4 regions of the Microbacterium sp. IEGM 1404 genome follow, and region 2 is predicted to be linked to each of the others. Evidence: predicted binding sites of a transcription regulator. Region 2 holds the regulator's gene; each other region holds the start of a gene.
The links. Region 2 encodes HrcA, which represses chaperone genes, less so after heat shock. Its sites were predicted from a motif close to TTNGCACTCGNNNNNNNCGAGTGCNAA; they were not measured.
Positions count from the first base shown of each region.

Region 1: a site for HrcA is predicted at 3,020-3,046, ahead of groES (co-chaperone GroES). Genes of this name have one in related genera too.
Region 3: a site for HrcA is predicted at 1,987-2,013, ahead of QM517_RS06310 (Hsp20/alpha crystallin family protein). Genes of this name have one in related genera too.
Region 4: a site for HrcA is predicted at 1,862-1,888, ahead of groL (chaperonin GroEL). Genes of this name have one in related genera too.

Region 1 covers NZ_JASHKP010000003.1:282,195-287,205, reverse strand. The annotation lists gene QM517_RS12090 (hypothetical protein) at 1-31, shown strand, start outside; gene QM517_RS12085 (ABC transporter substrate-binding protein) at 171-1,451, opposite strand; gene rarD (EamA family transporter RarD) at 1,590-2,528, opposite strand; gene groES (co-chaperone GroES) at 2,644-2,940, opposite strand; gene QM517_RS12070 (class I SAM-dependent methyltransferase) at 3,072-4,262, shown strand; gene QM517_RS12065 (hypothetical protein) at 4,275-4,697, opposite strand; gene tsaD (tRNA (adenosine(37)-N6)-threonylcarbamoyltransferase complex transferase subunit TsaD) at 4,694-5,011, opposite strand, start outside.
Region 2 covers NZ_JASHKP010000001.1:797,611-802,621, reverse strand. The annotation lists gene QM517_RS04070 (16S rRNA (uracil(1498)-N(3))-methyltransferase) at 1-683, opposite strand, end outside; gene dnaJ (molecular chaperone DnaJ) at 686-1,807, opposite strand; gene hrcA (heat-inducible transcriptional repressor HrcA) at 1,861-2,895, opposite strand; gene hemW (radical SAM family heme chaperone HemW) at 2,977-4,194, opposite strand; gene QM517_RS04050 (DUF1990 family protein) at 4,194-4,838, opposite strand; gene lepA (translation elongation factor 4) at 4,864-5,011, opposite strand, start outside.
Region 3 covers NZ_JASHKP010000002.1:130,771-135,781, reverse strand. The annotation lists gene QM517_RS18595 (TetR/AcrR family transcriptional regulator) at 1-7, shown strand, start outside; gene QM517_RS06320 (CDGSH iron-sulfur domain-containing protein) at 93-293, opposite strand; gene QM517_RS06315 (iron-containing redox enzyme family protein) at 290-1,273, opposite strand; gene QM517_RS06310 (Hsp20/alpha crystallin family protein) at 1,449-1,901, opposite strand; gene QM517_RS06305 (HNH endonuclease signature motif containing protein) at 2,195-3,709, shown strand; gene QM517_RS06300 (UbiA family prenyltransferase) at 3,865-4,692, shown strand; gene QM517_RS06295 (FAD-dependent oxidoreductase) at 4,769-5,011, opposite strand, start outside.
Region 4 covers NZ_JASHKP010000001.1:188,736-193,746, reverse strand. The annotation lists gene groL (chaperonin GroEL) at 204-1,823, opposite strand; gene QM517_RS00945 (cold-shock protein) at 2,000-2,203, opposite strand; gene QM517_RS00940 (LytR C-terminal domain-containing protein) at 2,338-2,919, opposite strand; gene QM517_RS00935 (DUF3263 domain-containing protein) at 2,955-3,209, opposite strand; gene QM517_RS00930 (DUF2332 domain-containing protein) at 3,219-4,211, opposite strand; gene msrB (peptide-methionine (R)-S-oxide reductase MsrB) at 4,284-4,691, shown strand; gene QM517_RS00920 (nitroreductase family protein) at 4,688-5,011, shown strand, end outside.

The sequences.
Region 1 (5,011 bases), on a different contig from region 2:
CGCCGCCTGCGGCCTGGCGCCCGCGGCCTGACCGCCGCGCGTGCCGCGTGAGGGGTCAATATCTGTCGCCTGAGAGCATTTGAAGCGACAGATATTGACCCCTCGCGCGCGGGACGCAGACAGAAGGGCCCGGATGCCGTGGCATCCGGGCCCTCCCTGATCGGATCAGATCACTCGTTGAGCGAACCGAACTCCGTGTTCAGCAGGGTGTACTTGTTGTCGGCACCGTACTGGTAGATGCCGATGTACGCCTCGGTCGGGTCACCGTTCGCGTCGAACGTGATCGGGCCCGAGACACCGTCGTAGTCGATGTCCTTGCCGTCGTTGATCAGCGTCAGGCAGTCCGCGAAGGTCGTGCACTTCTCGCCGCCCTCGGTGACCGACTGCAGGTTGTCACGGATCGCCGTGCCCGAGTCGTCCTTGGCCTGCGCCGCAGCCAGGGCCGCGACGATGACCGCGTCGTACGACTCCGGCGCGTAGCTGAAGTCGGTGAGCGCCGGGTCGACCTCGAGAAGACGGCTCTGGAAGGCGGTGTCGGCCGGGTTGCCGGGCAGCGTTCCCTTGGCGCCCTGCAGCGTGCCGGGCTGGAACTCGTACGAGTTGGACAGGTTGCCGTCGACGAAGTACACCTTCGACCCCGGGAAGCCCTGCGTGTTCACCAGCTGCGGGATGATCGAGGAGGTCTCCTCGAACGCGATGACCGCGATGGCGTCGGGCTTGGCGGCCAGGAGCTGGTCGACCTGCGACGTGAACACCGTGTCGCCCGGGTTGTAGGGAACCGCGACCGAGACCTCGCCGCCGGCAGCCTCGACGGCCTTGGTGGCGTTGTCCTTCAGGCCGGTGCCGTACGGGTCGTTGATGTAGATGATGCCGACGTTGGCAGCACCGTCACCGGTCATGAGGTTACCGAGCACGCGACCCTGGAGGACGTCCGAGGGGGCGGTACGCCAGTAGTACCCGTCGTCGGCGTACGTCGTGAAGTCGGGCGACGTGTTGGCCGGCGAGATCTGGACGATGCCCGCGTTGACCAGCTGGTCGACGAACGTGAACGACACACCCGAGGACGCGGCACCGATGACGACGTCGGCTCCGGCGCTGACGAGCTCCGTCGCCGACTGCGTGGCGATGTCGGTCGTCGTGTCACCCGAGTCGCGCTCGGTGAGCGTGGTCTTGAACGGGAACGCGTCGCCCGTGGCCTCGATGTCCTTGATCGCGAGCTTCACGCCGGCGACCTCGGGCGGGCCGAGGAAGGCGAGGTTACCGGTGGCGGGCAGGATCGTGCCGACGCTGAACGTGCCGTCGGCCTTGGACACGGCGCCTCCGCTGGACGATGCGCTGGGGGCGGCGGCGTCGCCGCCACCGGCGCAACCGGCGAGGACGAGCGCGCTGGCACCGACCAGAGCGAGACCGCCCAGGACCTTGCCGGCACGCGAACGCGTGAAGACGCTCATAGTGCTCCTTGCTGTGGATGAACGTTGGACGGCACAGGGGTGCCGTCTGGTGTCCTAAACCTAATCGTCTCCACGTTTTCGTCGTGTTGCCGTTCGTTAACGATGTGCGTCGCCGAGGTCACGGCGTCATAACGCCCTCTAGACGGGTTCGCTGACATCCGATATTGCGGTCCGGCGCCGACGCGCCGCCACGAGCGAGTCGATGCTGAGAATCGTCAGCGCGACCCAGACCAGCCCGAATCCGATCCACCGCTCGAGCGTCATCGGCTCGTGCAGCACCCACACGCCGATCCCGAACTGGATGATCGGCGCGACGAATTGGATGAGACCCATGACCGTCAGCGGCGCCCGGCGAGCGCCGGCCGCGAACAGCAGCAACGGAATCGCGGTGATCGCTCCCGCCGATGCCAGCAGGGCCGTGTGCAGTGGGCCGTTCGCGCCCATGGTGAGCCCGCTCGTCACGGCCACGAGGATCAGCTGCACGACGGCGACCGGGAGCAGCCAGAAGGATTCGAGGGTCAGACCGCTGACGGCATCCACCGACGGGCCGATCTGCTTCTTGACCAGTCCGTAGACGCCGAACGACAGCGCCAGCGTCAGGGCGATCCAGGGGAATGCCCCGTAACCGACGACGATCACCATCACCGCGGCCACCGACAGCCCGATCGCGATCCACTGGACCGGACGCAGCCGCTCGCGGAGCACCGTGACCCCGAGCAGCACCGTGACGATGGGGTTGATGAAGTAGCCGAGGCTCGTCTCGATCACCCGGTCGTTCAGGGCGCCGTAGACGTAGGTCTGCCAGTTGACGTAGATGAGGGCGCCCGCCAGCGCCGTCAGGCCGAGGAGGCGGGGCTGCCGGACGATCGCGAGGAAGGGGCGCCACGCGCGCAGGACCGTCAGCAGGATCAGGCAGAACACGAACGACAGCAGGATGCGCCACGCGACCAGCTCCCACGGACCGGTCGGCTCGAGCTGCAGGAAGTACAGCGGCAGCACGCCCCACAGCAGATAGGCGGCGAAGGCGAAGAGGCCGCCGCGGACGGATCCCGAGGCGGGCGGCGAAGCGGGGGTCACTGCCTCAGCCTAGGCGCGGGCGCCGACGCGGATCTGCCGGACACCGCGCATTCCGCGCCAAAAGCAGAACCCCGGATGCCGAGGCATCCGGGGTTCTACGGAAATCGCAGAGCGATCAGCGCACGACCACCGCGAGGACGTCGCGAGCCGAGAGCACCAGGTACTCGTCGGCGCCGAACTTGACCTCGGTCCCGCCGTACTTGCTGTAGAGCACGCGGTCGCCGACGGTGACGTCGAGGGGGACACGGTTGCCGTTGTCGTCGATACGGCCGGGTCCGACGGCGACGACCTCGCCCTCCTGCGGCTTCTCCTTGGCGGTGTCGGGGATGACGAGACCACTCGCGGTGGTCTGCTCAGCCTCGACCTGCTTGATGACGATGCGGTCCTCGAGCGGCTTGATGGAAACCGACACGGTCTACCTCTTCTTTCTCGTTACAGAAGACTTGTCAGCACTCACGCGGGGAGAGTGCTAATCCGAGTGTAGAGAAGCGTTGGCACTCACGCAACGCGAGTGCCAACAGAATCGACACCTAGGCTGGGCCGGTGGAGATCGCCGAGCTCACCGCCTTGCTCACCGCCGAGGGCCTGTCCCTGCTCGACGAGCTGGGTCCGCTCACGACGACCGACGAAGCCGCGCGCGCGGTGTCGCGACTGCGGGCCGCCGGCCACTCCCCCGATCTCGTCGCCGCCGTGGTGGGCCAGGCCCGTCTGCGCGTGAAGGCCGCCGCGAAGTTCGGTCCGTTCGCCGACCGCATGCTCTTCACCCGGGCGGGACTAGAACAGGCGACGCGGCTGTCCATCGCCGCCCGCCATGCGGGGCGGTTCCGCGCGGCCGGCGTCTCGTCGGTGGCCGACCTCGGCTGCGGGATCGGCGGAGACGCCCTCGGCCTCGCGGGTCTCGGCATCCGCGTCGAAGCGGTCGACGCCGACGAGGTCACGGCCGCGATCGCCGCGTACAACCTCGCGCCCTTCGGCGACGCCGTGACCGTGGCGCACGGGCGCGCGGAGGACGCCGACCTCGGCGGAGTGGATGCCGTGTGGCTCGACCCCGCGCGACGCACCGCCGGCCACGGCGAGACGCGGCGCGTGTCGGCCGACCAGTGGTCGCCGTCACTGGACTGGGTGTTCGGGCTGCTGCAGGAGCGACCCGGCGGCGTGAAGCTCGGGCCGGCGTTCGACCGCGAACTGATCCCGGACGACGTCGAGGCGCAGTGGATCAGCGCCGACGGCTCGACGATCGAACTCGTCCTCTGGTCGGGACGTCTCGCTCGCGAGGGTGTGCGCCGCGCTGCGCTCGTCGTGCGAGGCGACGACGTGTGGGAGTTGACAGCTCCCACCGACGCGCCCGACGTCGAGCCGCGCGAACTCGGCGCCTTCGTGCACGAGCCCGACGGCGCCGTCATCCGCGCGCGGCTGATCGGCGAGGTCGCCCGCTCCCTGGATGCCGGGATGCTGGCGCCGGGCATCGCCTACCTGACCTCCGACGCGGCGCTCACGAGCCCGTTCGTCTCGTCGTTCCGCGTCCGCGAGGAGCTCCCGGCGGACACGAAGAAGCTCGCGCGGGCGCTGCGGGAGCGCAACATCGGCACCCTCGAGATCAAGAAGCGCGGGGTCGACGTCGACCCCGCCGTGCTACGGACCCGCCTGTCACTGAGGGGCGACGAGTCGGCGACGCTGCTCATGACGCGGGTGGCGGGGCGCCGCGTCGCGCTCCTCGCCGACCGCGTGGGCTGACGGGCCCGGAGATCAGACCGTCGACAGCTGCGGCAGCGCCCAGATCAGCCAGCCGCCGCTGAAGATCACCGACAGCACGGCGAGCGCGAGCGCCCAGATCGCGACGCGGCGACTGTCGTGCGCGCGGCGCAGCGAGATGATCGACATGACGATCGCGACGACGCCGAGGGGCAGCAGGACGCCGGCGAACAGCGACGCGACGAGAGCGGCGATCGCGACGGCCAGGGCCCACGGCGCGACGGACGGTGGCGCGACCGGGGCCGGCGGGCTCCAGGGCACGACGTGCTCGCCGAACGCGGCGCGCTCGAGCTGCGCCGTGGGCAGCCGGTGGTCGTCGAAGGCGTCGCCCGCGGCGATCTGCTCCGCCGCGGTCGGGGCTCCCTCCGCCTCGGCCGCCTTGAGCGCGCGCCGGCTCGGCGGCTGCGTCTCGCTCACGAGGCCGCCCGTGCGGTCAGGGGCGCCGGGGCCGTGGCATCCGGATCCTCCGCCACCTGGATCTCGGTCACCGGAAGAGTCGAATCGGCTCCGAAGGCGAGGGTCGACGGGCGGCGTCCCGAGGCGATGAGTTCGGCGGCGAGCGCGGCGATCATGGCGCCGTTGTCGGTGCAGAGCCGCAACGGCGGGATGCGCACCGCGACGCCCGCGGCTGCGGCGCGCTCGAGGGCGACATCGCGCAGACGCTTGTTGGCGATCACTCCCCCGCCGAGAAGCAGGCGCGGCACCCCGTAGCGCTCGCACGCGTCGAGGGC
Region 2 (5,011 bases):
GTCGAGGTGCGCAGCACCGTGTCGCCGAGGCGGACGAGCCGGGCACCCACCGCCCGCAGCGCGTCGAGCTCCTCGGGCGCGATGCCGCCCTCGGGGCCGACGACGAGCACGACGTCACGATCGTCGGACGAATCGGATGCCACAGCGGTCAGCCTCTCGACGGCGGACGGCTCCAACACGAGAACGTGCGCGTCGCCCGCCCGCGCGATCAGATCCGACAGACGTGCGACGCCCTCTACCTCGGGGATCCACGCGCGATGCGCCTGCTTCGCCGCCTCGCGGACGATCGCGCGCCAGCGGGCGAGGCCCTTCTCGGCCTTGGCATCCCACCGCGAGACGCTCCGCGCGGCCTGCCAGGGGACGATCGCGTCGACTCCCAGCTCGGTCGCCGCCTGCACCGCGAGCTCGTCCCGGTCGCCCTTCGCGAGCGCTTGCACGAGGACGATGCGCGGCGACGGTGCGGGAACCTCGACGCGCGCGGTGACCCGCACGTCCACCTGCTTGGGCGTCGCGGCCGTCACGACACCGTCGAGCCACACGCCGCGCCCGTCGCCGAGCGTCACCGCCTCGTCGACGCGCACGCGCCGGACCGCGGCGGCGTGGTGCGCCTCCGGACCGGTCAACACGACGGCGTCGCCGACGCTCGCGGCCGCGGCGTCGTCCGTGACGAAGTGCAGCGCCACGGTCAGTGCCGGAAGCGGTCGCGGAACTTCGAGAACAGGCCCTGCTGGTGCTCGGCCAGGCGCGGCTGGGGGGCCTTCGTGCGCTTGGCGAACTCCTCGATGAGGGCGCGCTCCTTGTGGTCCAGTCGTGTCGGGGTCACCACGTGCACGCCGATCTTCAGATCGCCGCGCTGGCTGCCGCGCAGCGGCGTGATGCCCCGGCCCTTGATCGTCAGCACGTCACCGGACTGCACGCCCGGTCGCACCTCGAGGTCGACGCTGCCGTCGAGCGACTCGATCGTCGTGGCGGTGCCGAGGATGGCATCCGGCATCGAGACCTCGAGGGTCGCGAGCAGGTCGTCGCCCTCGCGGCTGAAGGCGTCGTGCGACTCGACGGTGATCTCGAGGTACAGGTCGCCGTTCGGGCCGCCCGCGGGACCGACCTCGCCCGAGCCGGGGAGCTGCAGGCGCAGGCCCGTCTCGACGCCGGCGGGGATGTCGACCGACACCGTGCGGCGGGCGCGGACGCGCCCCTGACCCTGGCACGTTCCGCAGGGGTACGGGATCGTCGTGCCGTGGCCCTGGCAGACGCTGCAGGGCTGGCTCGTCACCACGTTGCCGAGGAGGCTGCGGACCGTGCGCTGCACGTGTCCCGACCCGTGGCAGATGTCGCAGGTGACCTCGCCCGTCCCGGGCTGCGTGCACGCGCCCTGGCAGGTCTCGCACAGGACCGCGGTGTCGACCTCGAGGTCGCGGTGCACGCCGAAGACGACGTCGCCGAGCTCGAGCGTGACGCGGACGAGAGCGTCCTGCCCGCGCTCGCGACGGGACCGGGGACGCGGGCCGCGCCCGCCCCCGCCCTGTGCGCCGCCGAAGAACGTCTCGAAGATGTCGCTGAAGCCGCCGAAGCCGGCCGCTCCGCCGCCGCCGAAGGGGTTCTGGTCGCCGCCCATGTCGTAGCGGCGACGCTGCTCGGGGTCGCTCAGCACGTCGTAGGCGTGGGTGACGAGCTTGAACCGTTCGGACGCGTCCTCGCCCGGGTTCACGTCCGGGTGGAGCTCGCGCGCGAGACGCCGGTACGCACGCTTGATGTCGTCGGGGCCGGCGTCGCGCGCGACGCCGAGGACCTCGTAGTGGTCAGCCACAATCGCCTTCCTGCCCGCTCACGCGGGGTCGTTCCGTTTCCGTGCGGTCCTCGTCAACGAGCGGTGTCGTCGTCTTCGAGCATCCGGGTGAGGTAGTGCGCGACGGCGCGGACCGCCGCGAGGTTGGAGGAGTAGTCCATGCGCATGGGGCCCAGCAGGCCCACGCGCGCGCCGCCCGCGGAACCGTCGTACCGGCTCGCGAGGACGGATGCCTCCACCAGACCGAACGGTTCGTTCTCGCGGCCGATGCTGGCCGAAAGACCCTGCTCGTCGGCCACCATCTCGGTCATGAGCCGGAGCAGCGTGACCTGTTCCTCGATGGCCTCGAGAAGCGGGTAGATGCTGCCGCGGAAGTCGGATTCGCGTTTGGCGAGGGTCGCCGCGCCCGCCATGACCAGGCGGTCCTGACGGAATTCCTCGAGCTCTTCGCCGACGACGCGGAGCACCGCATCGGCGATCGCGTCGAGCGCGTTGCCGGGTCGCGGCCCGTCGGTCGTCGCGACCGTCTGCGCGCAGTCGGCGACGCTGCGGCCCACGAGCAGCGCGCCCACCCGCGCCCGCAGTTGGACGATGTCGCTCTCGGACGGCTCGAACGGGACCAGGGCGATCCGCTGGGAGACACGGCCGGTGTCGGTGACGAGGATGACCAGCACACGGGGGCCGCCGAGGGCGACCAGCTCCACGTGCGAGAGGTTGGCGCGGGCGAACGAGGGGTACTGCACGATCGCGACCTGGCCGGTCAGCTGCGTCAGCGCGCGCACCGTCCGCGCGAGGAGGTCGTCGAGGTCGCCGGCCTCGTCGAGGAAGGACGTGATGGCGCTCCGCTGCGCCGACGAGAGCGGGCGGAGCTCGGCGAGGTGATCGACGAAGACGCGGTAGCCCTTGTCGGTGGGTACGCGCCCCGACGATGTGTGGGGAGCGACGATGAGGTCTTCGTCCTCCAGCAGCGCCATGTCGTTGCGGATGGTCGCCGCCGACACCCCGAAGGCGTGCCGCTCGACGATCGCCTTGCTGCCGACGGGTTCGCGCGTGTCGACGTAGTCCTGGACGATCGCGCGGAGCACTTGCAAGCCGCGTTCGGACACCATGGCCTGCTCCCTTCTCCTGGCACTCCGGTCACCTGAGTGCCAATTCTAGAGCACCCGCCCGCCGTGGAGCCGGAAGCGCGCTCAGGCGGTGAGGGCGCGGACGACGGCGTCGGCGAGCAGTCGGCCCCGACGCGTGAGCACGATGCGCCCGCGCACGGCATCCGGTCCTTCGACGAGGCCGTCGGCGATGAGGGATGCCACCGCCTTCCGGCCCGCGCCGAGGAGTTCGGACACCGGCAGCCCCTCGCGGATCCGGCTGCGCAGGAGCACCGACTCGAGGCGCCGTGCGGTCTCGTCCGGCCGCTCGCGTGCCGCGGCCGGCGACTCCCCCGCAGCCAGACGCTGCGCATACGCCGCGGGATGCTTCACGTTCCACCACCGGAGTCCGGCGATGTGGCTGTGCGCGCCCGGGCCGAAGCCCCACCAGTCGGTGCCGCGCCAGTACGCGAGGTTGTGCCGCGAGCGGTGGGCCGTGTCGGTCGCCCAGTTCGACACCTCGTACCAGTCGTAGCCGGCACCGCCGAGGAGGTCGTCGGCGAGCTCGTACATGTCGGCCTGCAGGTCGTCATCCGGCATCGCCACGACGCCGGAGCGGATCTGGCGCGCGAGCTTCGTGCCGTCCTCGACGATCAGCGCGTACGCCGAGACGTGATCGGGCCGCAGCGCCGTCGCCGTCTCGAGCGACGAGCGCCAGTCGTCGAGCGACTCCCCCGGTGCGCCGTAGATGAGGTCGAGCGACACGTCGAGGCCGGCGCGGCGCGCCGACGCGACCGCCGTCGCGACATTGCGCGGGTCGTGGGTGCGGTCGAGCACCGCCAGGACGTGCGGCTGCGCGGACTGCATCCCGATCGACAGTCGGGTCACCCCCGCCGCCGCCAGCGTCTCGGCGACGCGGTCGTCGACGGTGTCGGGGTTCGCCTCCACCGTCACCTCGGCACCGTCGGCGATGCCGAACTCGTCGCGCACCGCTCCCAGCATCCGTGCCAGATCCCCCGGTGGCAGCAGCGTGGGGGTGCCGCCGCCGAAGAACACGGTGGATGCCGCGCGCCGCCCGCCCGCGGCATCCATCACCCCGCCCGCCAGGCGCACCTCGGCGGCCAGCGTGTCGGCGAAGTCCTCCTGGCGCGCACCGCGGAGCTCGCTGGAGGTGTAGGTGTTGAAGTCGCAGTAGCCGCAGCGCACCCGGCAGAACGGGACGTGGAGGTACACGCCGAAGTCGGCGGCGGGATCGAGCGGCAGGTCGTCGGGCAGTCGCCCGTCGACGGGGGCCGGGTCGCCGAGCGGGAGCGGTCCGCCCATCAGGACGTGTACAGCGGCGAGATCGCCCGCAGGTACCGCTGGAACAGCGCCCGCCGGCGACGGCGCACGAGACCGAGGAAGACCCGGTACGACGGTGCCGTGGGGCGGTCGAAGGCCCGCACGACGAACCACACCTCGTCGTTGTCGCGCCACTCGACCGAGAACAGTTCCTCGCCGCTGACGATCGAGTGTCCGACCGTGCCGAGGATGTAACCCACGCGCCGCGGCTCTTCGAACACCGAGATCACGCGCAGATGGGCGTCGGCGCGGTGGCCGTCGACCTTGCCGTGCAGGCGGACGCTCGTGCCGGGGCGGACGAACGGCGTCCCGTCGGCTGCGAACCGCTGCTCGGACTCGAGACGGCTGGGGGCGATCGGGGCGCCCTCCGCGTCGAAACCGACGCCCGAGTAGCCGCCGTCGGCCGCCGGGCGCACGTCGGTGATGCTCAACTCCTCGGACCGCAGCGGTGCCCACGACAGCAGGAGCTCGCCCGCCGCGACGAACCGCTCCTCGCCGCTGCCGATCCGCCACGCGTCCTCAGCGGGGACGGAGTGCTCCGGCGGATATTGCATCAGGTCGTGCGCCTGGGTGGCGCCGACCGCCGCGTAGTCGACCGTGTCGTCGGTGAAGTTTTGCCGGCGCATGATCCACCCCTCTCGGTTGTAAGCGCTACTTCTTGGTCTCGACGTCGCCGGACAGGGCGGCGATGAACGCCTCCTGCGGCACCTCGACGCGGCCCACCATCTTCATGCGCTTCTTGCCTTCCTTCTGCTTCTCGAGCAGCTTGCGCTTACGGGTGATGTCACCGCCGTAGCAC
Region 3 (5,011 bases), on a different contig from region 2:
GAAGTGACGGCATCCCCGTCGGCGGAAACGACTCCGGGGTGGGCGATCGGGCTCAGGATGCCGGGTCGCGCGGACCGTCCGCGACGGATGGGTCAGTCGTCGGTGCGGAACCCGGCGGGCTTGTGCGTCCCGTCGCAGAACGGCTTGATCCTGGACAGGCCGCACCGGCACAGCGCCACCGTGCGCCGGCGCTTCTCGATCGGGGCGCCGTCGGCGTGACGCAGGTCCACGTCTCCGCGCACGAGCAGAGGGCCGTCGGGATAGGCCGTGATGCGCGGACGCTCGGCGGTCACCGGGCGTCCTCGGGGCGCAGCGAGGACGCGCCACGCCCCCAGGCATCGAGCAGGTGCTCGCCCACGCGACCATCGACGCTCAGGCAGGCGGCAGCGCCGAAAAGGATGTCGGGGAGCAGATCGGGGCGGTCCTCGGCGAGGGTGCCGGCGAGGTCGCGGGCCGCGATCTGCTCGTGCACCGCGTCGGCTTCGACGTGCTCGTCGAAGTAGCCGCACACGTCGTCATCGAAGCCCAGTCGCCGCAATCCCTCGGCGTACAGGCGGTTCGGGATCGAGGACGTCATCTCGAACGCCGCGAGGTGTCCGACGATCGCGCCGAGGAGGCGCCGGTTGAGGCCGAACATCGACATCGCATTGTGGGATGCCAGGGTCACGGCGGGCACGTCGTCGACGTAGGCGCCATAGGCGTCGGAGAGTCCGGCCGCGCGCACGGCACGGGCGAAGAGCTCGGCGTGGACGCGCTCGGGGTCGCCGCCGCCGTACTCGTCGGACTGGATCTCCACCAGCGCGGCTTTCGGGCGTCCGGTCAGGCGCGGGATCGCCCAGGAGTGCGGGTCGGCCTCCCGCAGCGTGTAGACCGAGCGGTGCACGAGGAACTCGTGTGCCTGGTCGAGGGTCGCCTTCTTCGCGAGGTGGCGCGAGAGGCTTGGACCGCCGTCGGCGGCGGTCAGGGTGAAGAGTGCGCGGGCCACGGCATCCGCGGTCGCCGCCGGGAGTTCGGGTGGGAGGATGCGCGCGCGCAGCGCGGTCTCGAATGCCCGCTCGATGACGCCGCGGGTGGCGATGAGCGACGGCTCCCACTCGAGCTCCGGGTCGAACGCCGGGACCGACCCGTAGGCCGAGGCGTACAGCGCGAAGAGGGCGAGCTGGAGGTCGTCGTCGGTCTCGACGTCGGCCGACGCGGCGACGGCCGCATCGGCGAGGACCGTGTGGTTCGTCGCCGCGCCCACGCCGAGGTGGTGCAGGACGGCAGCGCTCACCGGGCCGCGCGGAGTGAAGGGAAGGGTGGGGGCGTCGTCGGCGTCGATGGCGGCCGGCGGATCGTGGGGGGAGAGGGTCGCGGACACCGGAGCACTCTGCGGGCGCCGCTCCGGATCGCCGAGGGCCTTGACACGGGCGGAGGGGGCGACCCATCGGCCGCCCCCTCCGGGGTGCTCACTGCTCGATCGGCTGCGGGGTGCTCTCGTGAGCCTCGATCACGTCGCCGGCGTCGTCGGTGGACACCGCGATCCGCCGCGGCTTCGCCTTCTCGCTCACGGGGATCGTGACCGAGAGCACTCCATTGCGGTAGGCGGCGCTGATGCGCTCGGTGTCGATGCCCTGGCCGAGGTTCAGCTGTCGGACGAACGACGCGGTCTCGCGCTCGCGCGTGATCCACTTGACGTCGTCGCCCGCGGCGAGGGTGCGCTCGGCGCGGATCGTGAGCAGCTGACCGTCGACGTCGATGTCGACCGAGCCCGGGTCGACGCCCGGAAGGTCGGCGGACAGGACGTAGTGGTCGCCGTCGCGGTACAGGTCCATCGGCATGCGTCGCGGTCCGCCGCGGCGGGCGTCGAGGAGCGTCGACGCGAGGCGGTCGAGGTCGCGGAAGGGGTCGTAGGTGGCCATGGTCGTTCTCCTTTTCGATCGGTCCGGATGCGGCATCCGGAAGGTTCATTGAAGTTGAGTCTCTGTCGCTCAACTTGATGTCAGATTAGCACTCTCGTGGGGAGAGTGCCAAGGATTTTGGCGCGAGTCGCGTGGCGGTCGTCGCGCCCATCTGGGCCTGGCGAGGGCGGCGTCGTGGGTGCGGTTTCGCGCGCCGTGGCGCCCCTTCTGCACAGGTCTCGGGGGTTCGGGGTTGTGCACAGATTCACCGCCTGATCGGGGGGAACGTCGGGGGCTTCGAATAGCGTTCGTACATGTCTTCGAATGTTCCGCCCGAGCCGTCCGGGTCGAGGGTTGTGGCGATCGACGTGGGGGTGTTGGCGGGTCTGGTCGCCGACGTCGTCGTCGCCGAGGCCGCGGTCGCGTCGGCGGAGGTCGCGCGCGTGCGGGCTTTGGCCGCGGTCGGGCGACTCGCCCTGGATGCCGCAGCGACGACACGGGCGTCGGTGCGGGCCGCGGAGATGGCATTGCGGGAGGTGGCGTCCGAGGTGGCGGCCGCATGCCGGGCGTCGGATCGCACGGTGCAGCGCGACATCGACGACGCGGTGATGCTGGTGGAGTCGTTCCCGCGAACCGTCGCGGCGTGGGAGAGCGGGGCGATATCGCGGCGGTATGTGCGGGTGATCGCGGACGCCGGCGCGGGGCTGCCGGCGGAACGGAGGGCGGACTTCGATGCCGAGGCCGTGTCCCTCGCCGGGGAGGCGTCCAGTCCGGGCCGGTTGAAGAGCCGGCTCGCCGTGGCCGCGCAGAGGTTGCATCCGCGGACGGTGACCGAGCGCCACCGGGCCGCGCGCGAGTTGCGGTGCGTCCGCGTGGTCCCGGCGGCGGAGGGCATGTCGGACCTGATCGCGACCCTCCCGACCGTGCTCGCCGAGGCGATCCACGACCGGGTGACGCAGCAGGCCCGGGTCATCGTGGACGCGGCGCGGGACGCGAAGGCGGGCGACGGTCTCGGCGATGCCGCCCCCGGCGACATGGCCTCGACGGGCGGGGTCGCCCGCGGGGGGACCGCGTCGCCGACGGGTCGGGCGAGCGGCGACGGTGCCGTCGACGGCGACCCGGTCGCCGGTCCCGTCCTCCCGAAGCGGGATACGCGCACGATGGGTCAGGTGCGGGCGGACGTGTTCGCCGACATGCTCCTCACCGGCGACCCGACTCTCGACCCCACCCGACCCGACGACGGACCCGGCACCCTCGGCAAGATCCGCGCGAGGGTGCAGGTCGTCGTGCCAGCCGTGACCATGCTCGCGCCGGGAGGGGAGAACGCGGCTCCGGCCGAGCTCGTCGGCCGCGGTCCCATCGATGCGGAAACCGCGCGGCGCCTCGCCGAGGCCACCCGCGTCCCGTGGGATCGGGTGATCACCCACCCCGCCACCGGCGCCGTCCTGCACACCGACACCTACCACCGCACCACCGCGATCGACCGGCACCTGCGTGCCCGCGACCGCCGCTGTCGATGGCCCGGGTGCACTGCTCCCGCGATCCGCTGCGAGATCGACCACACCACCGACTGGGCGCACGGCGGGGCCACCGACGTCCGCAATCTCGCCTGCCTGTGCCAACGGCACCACACACAGAAGCAGTTCACGCGCTGGAGCGTGACGCAACTCCCCGACGGACTCCTCGAATGGACCTCACCCACCGGCCGCGTCTACACCGACCACCCCGATCCCTATCCCTCTGCCGTTCCACCCGCCAGTGTTCGATTCGCACCCGACCCAGCCCCCTGGGAGAAGCGGGTCGATGACGACGAGACGGCGGGTCCGTGAGCACGGAACAGATCTCGGGCCTGCCGCTGACCTCAAGCGTGCTGCTGTTTCCGAGCGCTGCTGTTTCGGAGCGCTGCTGTTCCTGGAGGCGGCAGTTCCCTGGGGCCGTGACGGGCCGCCCGCCCCGGGCGCGCGGGAGGCGGTACCGTCGTCACGTGCCCGATGCCCCCGCGAAGACACCGCTCGTGCGGGCGCTCTGGGGTGCGACGCATCCCGGACCGACGCTCGTCGTCACGACCCTGTCGCTGGCGCTCGGCGTCGCCGCCGGTCTCGAGCCGTGGCGGCTGCTGCTGCTCGTCGTCGCCGTGTTCGCGGGTCAGGTCTCCGTCGGGCTGTCGAACGACGCGATCGACGCCGGCCGCGACGTCGCCGTCGGACGCACCGACAAGCCGGTCGCCAGCGGAGCGCTCACCCCGGAACAGGCGCTCGGGGTGGCGGTGGCATCCCTCGCCCTGGCTCTCGCGCTTTCGGCGCCACTCGGACCGGCACTCGTCGCCGCCCATGCGATCGCGCTCGCCTCGGCCTGGGCCTACAACGCCGGGCTGAAGTCCACGCCGCTGTCGATCGTGCCGTTCCTGGCCAGCTTCGGTCTGTTCCCGTCGTTCCCGACCCTCGCGCTGCCGGCTCCCGCGCTCGCCGCGCCATGGGCCTCGCTCGCGGGGGCGGCACTGGGCGCCGCAGTGCACCTGACGAACGTCGTCCGCGATCTCGACGACGACCGTGCGACCGGGGTGCGCGGACTGCCGCACCGGCTCGGCGCCCGCGTCAGCGTCGTCGCCGCTGCGGCGGGGATCGTGCTGGGTGCCGTCGCCGTCTTCGCCGGGTCGGGCGGAGGTGTCGTCGGAGGCGTGTTCTTCGCCGCGGTCGTGCTCGTCGCGGTCGCGACGATCGCCCTCGCCGTGGCACGGCCGCCCGGGCGCGCGGTGTTCCGACTGACCATGCTCGCGGCGCTGCTGCTGGCGGCACAGCTCGTCATCACGTGAGTGCACGGCCCGCCGATCGTGACCCTGCACCTCGGCTCGGCCGGCCGAGGCCCGGGACGCCCCGGAACCCCTGCGCTCAGCCGCCTCGCGCGGCGGCGTCGAAGTCCATCGCGTAAGCGCGCGTGAACGCCGCCGCCCCCGGCCCGCGGAGCACGGTGCGCAGCGCCACCGATCGGGTCGCGTGCCCGGGCGCCGAGGCGCCTCGCCCCAGCATCGTGTTCAGGAACGCCAGACGGGCGGCGTGCCGGGCCGACGCCAGCCGTCCCCGTTCCCACGCGACCAGCCGTCGTGGTTCGGTCCCGCGCACCCACTCCGCCAG
Region 4 (5,011 bases), 610 kb from region 2:
CGCCGTGCCGGCCCGCGCCGCGCTGCGCTGACTTCGGGCGAACGCCCGCGCCGACCCTACCCACGCGTACGTTCGCGCCAAGTCAACATCGACCGAAACCGCCCGCGGCAGAGCCAAGGAGGCGAGGCCTCGTGGCCTCGCGCCCCGACGAAAGAACGCCCCCTCCCGAAGGAGGGGGCGTTCTTTCAGCGCTCAGGCGTGGATCAGAAGTCCATGCCGCCGGTCGGGTCGCCCGCGGGAGCGGCGACCTTCTCGGGCTTGTCGGCGACGACGGCCTCGGTGGTGAGGAAGAGACCGGCGATCGACGCGGCGTTCTGCAGCGCGGAGCGCGTCACCTTGGCGGGGTCGATGATGCCCTGCGCGAACAGGTCACCGTATTCACCGGTCGCGGCGTTGAGGCCGTGGCCCACGGGGAGCTCGGAGACCTTGTTGGCCACGACGCCGGGCTCGAGGCCGGCGTTGAGGGCGATCTGCTTGAGCGGAGCCTCGATGGCGACGCGGACGATGTTCGCACCCGTGGCCTCGTCACCGACGAGCTCGAGGTTCGCCAGAGCCGTCTTGCCGGCCTGGATGAGCGCGACGCCACCACCGGCGACGACACCCTCTTCCACGGCGGCCTTGGCGTTGCGCACGGCGTCCTCGATGCGGTGCTTGCGCTCCTTGAGCTCGACCTCGGTCGCGGCACCGGCCTTGATGACGGCGACGCCACCGGCGAGCTTGGCGAGGCGCTCCTGGAGCTTCTCGCGGTCGTAGTCGCTGTCGGTGTTCTCGATCTCGCGGCGGATCTGGGTCACACGACCCTCGATCAGCGCGGAGTCACCGGCACCCTCGACGATGGTCGTCTCGTCCTTGGTGATGATGACCTTGCGCGCGCGGCCGAGCAGGTCGACGGTCGCGTTCTCGAGCTTGAGGCCCACCTCTTCGGTGATGACCTGGCCGCCGGTGAGGATCGCGATGTCCTGCAGCTGCGCCTTGCGACGGTCGCCGAAGCCGGGCGCCTTGACGGCCACCGACTTGAAGATGCCGCGGATCTTGTTGAGCACGAGCGTCGCAAGAGCCTCGCCCTCGACGTCCTCGGCGATGATGAGGAGCTCCTTGCCCTCCTGGATCACCTTGTCGACGATGGGCAGAAGGTCCTTGATGTTCGAGATCTTCTGGTTCGCGATCAGGATGTAAGGGTCTTCGAAGACCGCTTCCTGACGCTCGGGGTCGGTGACGAAGTAGGGGTTGATGTACCCCTTGTCGAAGCGCATGCCCTCGGTGAGCTCGAGCTCGGTGCCGAAGGTGTTGGACTCCTCGACGGTGACCACACCCTCCTTGCCGACCTTGTCGATCGCCTCGGCGATGAGCTCCCCGATCGCGGGGTCAGCGGCCGAGATGGAGGCGGTCGCGGCGATCTGCTCCTTCGACTCGACCTCCTTGGCCGAAGCGAGGAGCTCGTCGGTCACGGCCTTGACGGCCTTCTCGATGCCCTTCTTGAGCGAGATGGGGTCGGCGCCGGCCGCGACGTTGCGCAGACCCTCGCGCACGAGCGCCTGAGCGAGGACGGTCGCGGTGGTGGTTCCGTCACCGGCGACGTCGTCGGTCTTCTTGGCGACCTCCTTGACCAGCTCGGCGCCGATCTTCTCGTACGGGTCGTCGAGCTCGATCTCCTTGGCGATCGAGACACCGTCGTTCGTGATCGTGGGGGCGCCCCACTTCTTCTCGAGCACGACGTTGCGACCGCGGGGGCCCAGGGTCACCTTGACGGCGTCGGCCAGGGTGTTGAGGCCGCGCTCGAGACCGCGACGGGCCTCTTCGTCGAAAGCGATGATCTTTGCCATAAGTTTGTCGTCCCTCCCGGACGGGTGACTTCCAGTTTTTGGCACTCGACGAAAGCGAGTGCTAATTCATTCTGGCACTCGCCCCTGGTGAGTGCAAGCCACACGACACCCCCGGACACGACGACGCCGCGGCCCCCGTGAACGGGGACCGCGGCGGGCGGGAAAGCGAGAGGCGGTCAGGCGATGAGGCGGACCGACTCGGCCTGCGGGCCCTTCTGACCGGACCCGACGGTGAACTCGACGGCCTGTCCTTCCTCGAGGACTCGGAAGCCGGACATCTCGATGTTCGAGTAGTGGACGAAGACGTCCTGGCCGTCCGTCACGGTGATGAAACCGTAACCCTTCTCGGCGTTGAACCATTTGACGGTGCCCTGGGCCATGCGAACTCTCCTGTTGCTGAACGACGTGGTCATCGTAAGCACGGGGAGCCGCGTGATTCCGGCCCGGGAGGCCATTGTTGACACGGCGGCATCCAACTTTTTACGCCGCGGAAACACCGGACGGCCGCGAGGACTCAGGGGGTGGGCTGGGTCGCCCTGTCGAGACCGATCACCACGACCAGACGCTTCTCGGCGCTTTCGTCGTCGGCGGTGTTCGGGTCGTCGGTGGGTTGGAGGAAGTCGCTCTGCGCGACCTCCGCGCCTCCGATCGCCGCGGCGAGGCCGAGCGCGGCCTGCTCGTCCGCCGGACTCTTGTAGTACACGGTCGTCGTGGCGAAGTCGGTCGTGTCGGAGTCGCCCGTCTGGACGGCGTCGCCCGACCACCCGAGGGCCACGATCTGATCCCGGAGGTTGCCCGCGAGGCCCTCGTCGGCGGTGCCGTTGAGGACGACCACCGAGTAGGAGGTGTCGATGGCCGGCGGAGTGGTCTCGGCCACGGTCGGCGTCGGCTCGGGATCGGAGGACAACGAGATCCGCCCGGATGCCACGAGCACCCCGAAGATCCCGACGACGATGAGGACGATCGTCGCCAGCGCGGCCCAGAGGAAGACAAGCCACCCGCGCGAGCGGGGGCGCTCCGCCCGGTGGGCGCCGACGCGGCCGTCACCGTCCGGAAGGTCGTCGAAGCGATCCCGCGGGAAGGTCGATCTGGGCATTGGACGATGTTACCGGTCGGTTCCCCAGCGTCCGATCAGCGTGACGCCGTGCGCCCGAGGCGCGTCCGGTGCTGCTCGGCGGCCTCGTCCCGGCGGCGGCGGAGGCGCCGCACCAGCATCGGGTCGTGCGCCAGCGCCTCGGGGTCGTCGAGCAGACGCCCGAGCAGCTGGTAGTACCGGGCGGGCGCGAGGTCGAACTCCGCGCGGATCGCCTCCTCCTTCGCGCCGCCGTGGCGACGCCACTCACCTTCGAACGCGAGGAACGCGCGGTCACGGTCGGAGAGAGGCACGACTTCACGCTACTGCGCACGGAAGGCGGATCCCGGATGCCACGCCACCCAAGCCCCGAGCGGGTCGACGCTGGCGAGGACCTCCCCGTCCAGCGCGAGCGCGAAGCCCCCCGGACGGAGGTGGGGCGTCTCGTTCCACGCATCGTGGAGGCCCCCGGCATCCAGGGTGACCCACCGCCCCGCGGCACGCGCGGCCGCGATGACGTCTCCGCGGTGACGCCGCGGCACGTGCGCGAGGACACCGGGCGTCGTGACGACCAGGGTCGCATCGCGCGGGGCGAGCGCCGCGAGCGCCGGGAGCGCTGCGGCCCCGTCCCCCTCGACGAGGAGGGGCGGATCGCCTGCGGCGATGTCGAGGGCCGCGGTGATCCGTTCGCGGCGGCCGTCCTCCCCCGGCCACACCAGCCCGGTGAGCCAGGCGCGATCGCGCGCGTCCCGCGCGTCGAGCGGCTCGAGGTCGATCCCTGCCCGCCACACGACCTCGGGGAGGCGCAGCGGAGGGTCGCCCTCGATCTCGGACTCCAGCACCACCGGGCTCGGTCCGTCCGACGGGTCGAGGCTCTGGACGGCGCCGTCCGCGGCGCGGAACCGGTACGAGTACCGGTCGAGGTAGAGGCACAGTCCCGCGCTGGCGCCGATCTCGATCAGCGCGATCGGCCTCTCGATGAGCGACAGCGCCGGCAGCAGCGCGGCGCATCGCAGCGGTTCGTTCGTCTGGAGGGTCCGCCGAGTGCACTCGTCGACGATCGCGTCGGCGTGCGCGACGACCCACGCGGCCCATCGATCCCCCGTCTCCATCGGCGCGCCGAGCAGACGCATGACCGCGAAGACGAGGGGCGGCTGGCGATGCGTGTCCGGAATCCGCGCCAGCACCTCCGCGACATCCGGATCGATCTCCACCCGTCGCGCCCAGTCCTGGTACACGCGGGAGCGGCCGCGCGCTTCGTCGCGGGCGAACCGCCCGTAGCGGTCGACGACGGCGGTCACGGCATCCTGGTCCACCCCGCGATTATCCCGCCACGGGCATCACCGGTCCGGGACACGAGACAATGGAGGGGACGAAGGAGACCACCCATGACCTACGCCGTCGAAAAGTCCGACGACCAGTGGCGGGCCGAGCTGACGCCCGAACAGTACGCGGTCCTGCGCCAGGCCGGCACCGAACGCGCCTGGACGGGCGAGCTGCTCGATGAGAGCCGCGCCGGCCTCTACGCGTGCGCCGCGTGCGGCGCCGAGCTGTTCCAGAGCGGCACGAAGTTCGACTCGCACTGCGGGTGGCCGAGCTTCTACGAGTCGGTGCGCCCCGAGGCCGTCGAGCTGATCGAGGACAACAGCCACGGCATGCAGCGCACCGAGGTGCGCTGCGCGAACTGCGGCTCGCACCTGGGCCACGTCTTCCCCGACGGGTTCGGGACGCCCACCGGCGACCGCTACTGCATGAACTCGCTGTCGCTGAACTTCACCCCCGTCGACGAGGCATGAGCGCGCTCGAGGCGATGCGCGACCGCCGGTCGTGGTCGAAGGTCACCGATCTCGCTCCCACCGGACCCGAGCTCGAGGCGTTCGTTGCGGCGGCCGGTCGCGTGGCCGACCACAAGTCGCTGCGGCCGTGGCGGCTCATCGAGATCCGCGGAGCCGACCGCGACGTGCTCGCGCGCGCCCTGAATCGAGCGGACGGCAAGAAGGGCCTGTCCTCGAAGCCGCGTCGCGCACCGCTCATCATCGCCGTGGTGGCCGATCTCAGCTCGAAGAAGATCCCCGCGTGGGAGCAGGAGGCCGTCGCCTCCGGCGTCGCCCACATG